Regions from separate parts of the Asaia spathodeae NBRC 105894 genome, predicted to be linked through region 2. Evidence: predicted binding sites of a transcription regulator. Region 2 holds the regulator's gene; the other holds the start of a gene.
The links. The regulator LexA, encoded in region 2, represses DNA repair genes until DNA is damaged. The targets are predictions, from matches to a motif close to TGTTCTANNTANGTTC.
Positions count from the first base shown of each region.

Region 1: AA105894_RS01590 (putative DNA modification/repair radical SAM protein) is a predicted target of LexA. The motif match lies at 1,837-1,852, and genes of this name have one in related genera.

Region 1 is NZ_BAPY01000001.1:347,032-350,445, reverse strand. It holds gene AA105894_RS01595 (HWE histidine kinase domain-containing protein) at 1-1,747, shown strand, start outside; gene AA105894_RS01590 (putative DNA modification/repair radical SAM protein) at 1,877-3,109, shown strand; gene AA105894_RS01585 (UdgX family uracil-DNA binding protein) at 3,106-3,414, shown strand, end outside.
Region 2 is NZ_BAPY01000001.1:63,638-67,051, reverse strand. It holds gene AA105894_RS00310 (DMT family transporter) at 1-75, opposite strand, end outside; gene AA105894_RS00305 (aminotransferase-like domain-containing protein) at 224-1,615, shown strand; gene lexA (transcriptional repressor LexA) at 1,658-2,374, opposite strand; gene rpmG (50S ribosomal protein L33) at 2,610-2,777, shown strand; gene AA105894_RS00290 (FtsB family cell division protein) at 2,900-3,229, opposite strand; gene eno (phosphopyruvate hydratase) at 3,342-3,414, opposite strand, start outside.

The sequences.
Region 1 (3,414 bases), 280 kb from region 2:
CGATGGCGCGCTCTGGGGCATGATTGCCTGTCATCATTATTCGCCGCGCATCCTGCCGATTGCCGAGCGTGCGGTCGTGCAGATGTTCTCGGAGTTCTTTGCGCTTCAGATCATCGTCATTCTGAAAACGACGCGGCTGCAGGTCGCCGAGCGGACACACGGGCTGATCGAAAGCGTCTTGCGCAACGCTGCCTCGGTTTCGGATATGCCAGCCTATCTGCGGGGGCAGATCAGCCGATTGGCCCCGCTCATCCAGTCAGACGGTATCGCCATCTGGATCGATAATGAGTGGACCGGTCACGGCATTTCGGCGCCCAAAGAGGTTCAGAACGAGTTTGTCGAGCTTGCCTTGCGCAAGGCAGGCACGCAGATCTGGCAGTCGGATCATCTGGTCAAGGACCATCCCTGGATCGCGGCGCATACGGCGCATGTCGCTGGTGTGCTGATCATTCCGATTTCGCCCCAGCCCCAGAACTATGTCTTTCTCTTCCGTCGTGAGATCGTGCAGACGATCAACTGGGGTGGCGATCCGCACAAGACCTATGAGCATGGTCCGCACGGCCCCCGCCTGACGCCGCGTCAGAGTTTCGCGATCTGGAAAGAGCAGGTGCATGAGCGCTGCCTTCCCTGGTCGAGCTTCGATATCGAGGCCGCCGGACAATTGCGTTCGGCCCTCATTGAGGTGATGGGCGTTTATCATCAGCAGCAGCTTTCAGAACGTGCGGATGCCGATCTGCGCCAGCGCATGCTCAATGAAGAGCTCAATCACCGGGTCAAGAACATCCTCGCCGTCGTGCAGTCTCTGATCGGGCGGCCTGTAGGCAAGGACAGGACGATCGAGGAATATGTCGAGGTGCTGCGCGGGCGCATCAAGGCGCTTGCCAGTGCGCATGATCAGGTCGCCCGAAGCGATGGCGGTGGCTTGTTGCGTACCTTGCTTGAAGCCGAGCTTGAGCCCTATCGCCAGCAGCCCTCCGCGGTCGTGCTTGAGGGAGATAATCTCTGGCTGTCCGGCCCTGCGCTTTCGGTTGTGGCGCTGACGCTTCATGAACTGGCAACCAATGCCGCCAAATATGGTGCGCTCTCGCGACCGACTGGCACGCTGACACTGCGCTGGTTCCTGGACGAGGATCAGAAAAACTGGGTGCTGGAATGGACAGAGACCGGTGGTCCGCCGGTGACGCCGCCCAAGGGCAACGGGTTTGGCTCTGTTCTGCTTGAGCGCGCGATCCCTCATGAACTGAGCGGTACGTCCGTGCGTGAGTTCAGGCCTGAGGGGCTGTTCATTCGCCTGACTTTCCCGGTTCGCCATGCCGTGCTGGTTTCCGAGGTCGCGGCAGAGCCTGTGGTCGAGGATATGCCCGCTGCTACTGCAGCTCAGTCTGAGCGGCTTCATGCAGCCCATGTGCTTCTTGTCGAGGATCAGCTGCTCATTGCCATGGAGACGGAGCAGGCGCTTACTGCTTATGGCGTGCAGCACATTCGCACCGTCTCATCGGTTTATGAAGCAGGGCAGGCCATTCGCGAGCGCTGCCCTGATGTGGCGCTGCTCGACTTCAATCTGGGCAAGGAAAACTCGCACGAGGTGGCAACGCTTCTGCGCAAGAAGGGCGTTCCCTTCCTGTTTGCCACGGGCTACGCGGATCGGACCATGATCCCGTCCGAATTCCAGGATGTGCCGGTGCTGCGCAAGCCCTATTCGATCAAGAGTATCGTGCAGGAATTGCTCAAGGTCCTGCCCGCCTGAGGAGGGTCTTCGGAGCGCTGTTCGTCGAGTTGCGTCTGAAGAGGAAAAACCTTCTGAACAGTCGATAAACCATGGTTTTCCGGCTGTTGTGTTCTTGACTTGTTCTGATCTCGTCTCCATCTCCCGGAGATGAAAAAGACCCTCGCTGCCCGTCTGGAAATCTTGTCGGATGCTGCCAAATACGATGCGTCCTGCGCGTCGAGCGGCGTAAGCTCGAAGAAGAAAGCGGGTGAAGAGGGGCTGGGGTCGAAAGCCTCTAACGGGATCTGTCACGCCTATACGCCTGACGGGCGATGCATTTCGCTGCTCAAGATCCTGATGACAAATTTCTGCATCTATGACTGCGCCTACTGCATCAATCGTTCATCTTCCAAGATCGAACGGACACGGTTTTCGGTCGAAGAGATCATCTGGATTACGCTGGAATTCTACCGGCGTAATTATATCGAGGGATTGTTCCTGTCTTCGGGGGTTATTCGCTCTTCCGATTATACCATGGAGGAAATGGTACGTGTGGCGCGCGAGCTGCGGCTGAAGCACCATTTCCATGGCTATATCCATCTCAAGACCATTCCCGACGCGGCGCCTCATCTGATTGAGGAGGCCGGACTCTATGCCGATCGTCTGTCGATCAATGTCGAGATGCCGACAGATGCGGGGCTTGCCGCCTACGCGCCTGAAAAGGATGCGGGGCATATACGCCAGAGCATGGGCGCCTTGCGCCTCAAGATCGAGGAATCAGGCGACCGAAGCCTGAGCGGGCGCAAGCCTCGTCGTTTCGCACCCGGTGGGCAGAGCACGCAGATGATCATCGGTGCGGATCGCTCGACCGATCGTGACATTCTGCGCAGTTCGGCAGCGCTCTATTCGGGTTATGCGCTTCGTCGCGTCTATTACTCGGCTTTCAGTCCCATTCCTGACGCATCGATCGCCCTGCCTGCGCAATCGCCGCCGCTTGTGCGGGAGCATCGGCTTTATCAGGCGGACTGGATGGTGCGCTTTTATGGGTTTTCGTTCGACGAGATCGGCGCCCAGCGGGAAGACGGTATGCTGGATCTTGAGCTTGATCCTAAGCTGGCATGGGCTCTGCAGAACCGTGCGCTCTTCCCTGTCGATCTGAACCGCGCCAGTCGTGAGATGTTATTGCGCGTGCCGGGTCTGGGGCCGCGCTCAGTGGGGGCGTTGCTCTCGGCCAGGCGCCATTGCGCCATCCGGCTGGAAGATGTGGAGCGATTGAAAGTCTCTTTGCGCAAGGTCAGGCCGTTCATCGTCACGAGTGACTGGAATCCTGCCCGATTGATTGATCGTGACAATCTGGCGGCTGCGTTCCGCCCACAACCGCAGCAGCTTCGCCTGCTTTGAAGCGCCTCCAACTGGCCCGCGACGCGGATTTCGAGACATGGCGCGGGTTTGCCCGTGCGGCCCTCGCCGAGGGAATTGCGCCAGATCAGATCGAATGGATGAGCCCTGATGCGGCGCAGGCAGATCTGTTCTCCTCCGAACCCGCAAAGCTGGAGCAGGAGGCACCGACGGCTCCCTGTGCAACGCCGGTGGGGCACGTCTCCAAGCCCGGTCTGGCTCTTTTGCGCACTATCCTGCGCTACCATGACCCTCAGCGTTTTGCTTTGGCCTATCGGCTTTTATGGCGCCTTCAGACAGAGCCCGCG
Region 2 (3,414 bases):
CCTCGTTGCCGGTAGCGAGCCGCTGAAGATCGCTATGCCGATCATACCACTAACATAGCCGCTCGATTGTTTCATGGGTCTTTTCCGCCTGTACCTGACGGGCGATTCACGCCCTCTTCCGAGCGGTCACTCTGATGCCGTCCTGTTCGGCAGACCATGGACAGTTCAGCACAGTTGGGCAAAACTGTACGGCATTCAGTAGCCATACAGTTTGCGGGCTCCCATGCGCGAAAAAAACCGGACCGAGACGGTCATTGCCGCTGTGCGCACACGTATCGCCTCAGGCAGTCTGGCGCGAGGTGAGCGCTTGCCCTCGATACGTCGGCTCGCCAGTCAGCATGGCTTTTCTCCTTCGACCATCGCCGAGGCCTATGACCGCCTCGTTGCGGAAGGGATGATTCATGCGCGACCCGGGTCAGGCTATTTTGTCGCGGGCGGCACGCTCGCGGGTGCCGCTCCGAACACGAAACGCGATCACGCGGTGGATCCGTTCTGGGTGTCGCGTCAGGCCCTTGAAGCCGATCCTTCGATCATGCAGCCCGGATGCGGCTGGTTGCCAGAATCCTGGATGCCACTACCCGCTCTTCGCCATGCGCTTCGCGCGATGTCGCGAGAGGAGGGCGTATTGCTGACCGGCTATGGGCCCGCCAGAGGCTCGTTGTCCTTGCGCCAGTTGCTGACGCGACGCTGGGCTGAAGATCAGCTGCATGTGGCACCAGAGCAGATCCTGCTGACGAGTTCCGGCACGCAGGCGGTCGATCTGGTCTGCCGTCTGATGCTCAGCCCCGGCGATACGGTTCTGGTCGATGATCCCTGCTACTTCAATTTCCGGGCGCTTCTGGCTGTGCATCGCGTAAGGGTGATAGGCGTTCCCTGCCTTGCAGATGGCCCTGACCTTGATGCTTTTGCCAGATTGCTGAGGCAGGAAGCGCCGAGGCTCTACCTGACCAATTCCGGATTACAGAACCCGGTGGGCTGCACGATCACGCTGCACAAGGCGCATGAGATACTCTCATTGGCCAAGGCGCATGGCGTCACGATAATCGAAGACGACATCTTCGCCGATTTTGCGCCACGCCCCTTTGCGAGCCTTGCCCCTTTAGACGGGCTTAACCGTGTCATCCGGATCGGCTCTTTCTCGAAGACCCTCTCTGCCTCACTACGCTGTGGCTACATCGCCGCCTCTTCAGAGATGATCGAGAGGCTCGGAGATCTGCTGATTGCAACTGGCTTCGCCGGTGTCAGCCCTGTTGCAGCGGAGATCGTGAAACACGTCCTGACTGGCGGCTCCTATCGCCGTCACATGGAGGCGCTTCATTGTCGTCTGGCTCAGGCGCGCAAGGAGGGGGCTGCGCAGCTGGGATCACTCGGGATCAAACCTGTCATCATGCCTGAAGGGGGCTTCAGTCTCTGGTGTGAGATGCCTGCTGGCTGCGATGTTACAGATCTGGCGCGAAACGCCCTGGAAGAGGGGATTGTGCTCGCCCCGGGGGCAGTCTTCAGCGTCTCTGGCGAGACATCCCGATTCATGCGCTTCAACGTCGCTCAAATGGCCGAGAACAATATCATCGGCCAACTGGCAGTTCTGCTGGGACGCAGCGCCTCGTCAGGCTAGGCGTTCGCTGACGGACAGCCTGCAGCCAACAAGCGTTCCGCCTCAGTTGTACTGACGATACAATCCGATCAGCACGCCCTGGATACGCACGCGATTCTGCGGGAAGATCTGGGTCTCATAATTAGTGTTTGCAGGCTCAAGGGCGATAGACTTGCCCTTCTGACGCAGGCGCTTGAGCGTGACCTCCTGGTCATCGACCAGTGCCACCACGATCTGTCCGTTTTCTGCTGTCTCACCCTGACGAATGATCACCGTATCGCCATCTAGGATGCCGGCATCGATCATGGAATCGCCGGATACGTGAAGCGCGTAATGCTGCCCATTGGTCAGCTGGCCCGCCGGAATGTCGATCTGTTCGCCCGAATCACGGAAGGCCTCGATCGGAAGGCCCGCAGCAATGCGGCCATAGAGCGGTACGCCGACAACGGGCGTCTGGCTGGCTTCGACGGAAGCGGAAACAGCCCGTTCCTGACTATGGGCAAGGCGGGGGAAGCTGCCGCTCTCAGAGGCCGGAGCCTGAATGACCGGTGTGGTCGAGGCCTCTGTGACCGGGAGGCGCACAATCTCAAGCGCGCGGGCGCGGTGATGATGACGACGAAGAAAACCACGCTCTTCAAGGGCTGAAATCAGTCGATGAATTCCCGATTTCGAGCGCAGATCAAGCGCTTCCTTCATTTCGTCGAAAGAGGGAGAAAACCCGGTCCGCTTCAGATAGGAGTCGATAAAAAGCAGGAGCTGGTGTTGCTTGCGCGTGAGCATGGGGTTCCTCTCTCCAGGGTTGGGGCGGCCTAAGACCGCGTCAGCCCGGAATCACTATGTTCTTATTAAGTTCTCGCTTCGATCTCTTCAAGATTTTTTCCCCGGCACATCAAAATTAATCCACCGTTTTACCGGAAACACTTGACCTGCGCGCGTAATCCACGCATTTAGGCCCCAGCTTGAAAACGCTGCCGTTCATGTCGCGCGCAGCGACAGATCAGTTTGCGAGGACCCCATGGCAAAGACCAACGTCATTCAGATCCGTCTCGTCTCGACCGCAGAGACCGGATATTTCTACGTCACCAAGAAGAACGCCCGTTCGGCTACCGGCAAGATGGAAGTGCGCAAGTACGACCCCGTCGTCCGCAAGCACGTTGCGTTCCGCGAAGCCAAGATCAAGTAAGATCAGGCATCAGCGATAAATGGAAAAAGCGGCTTTAGAGCCGCTTTTTTTATGCCTGCTTTTCTGGATAAGCCCGTCAGGATAGCGCTGGTTTTCCTGGGCAAAGCTGCTGCTTCAGAAAGTCAGTAAAGCTTCTCGTGCGGACCGTAGGGAATTACGGTATCGCCGGTGCGGGCGAGGTTCAGCATGGCTCGCGAGCGTTCATCGAGCATATCGGCATCGAGGGCGCGTTCGTTGAGGCTGGTGATGCGGCGCTTCCAGACAGCTTGCTCGTCGTCAGCATCTTTCTGGGCCTGAATAGCCTGATCCATAAGCTTGAGCTGCTGGTGATAGGCCTTGAGACCGTGATCGCCCTGTAGGGCGTTCCATCCGAAATAGGCCGTCAGCCCGAGAAACAGGGCAGGGGGTACAACGGCGCGCACGACGCGGCGGATGGCACGAACGATCTGCACGGAAACTCCACGGTTGCAAGCGGGCTGTTGGGAGATACCCTACCCTGAGGGCTGCGCCGCTTACAATCGGGGATTTGGGAAAGGGAGCGAAATTCGCTCCCCTTCATTAAAATCAGGCGCGCGGAAGGATCGAGCGGCCTGCGTAACGGGCTGCGGTAGCCAGTTCGTTTTCGATACGGATAAGC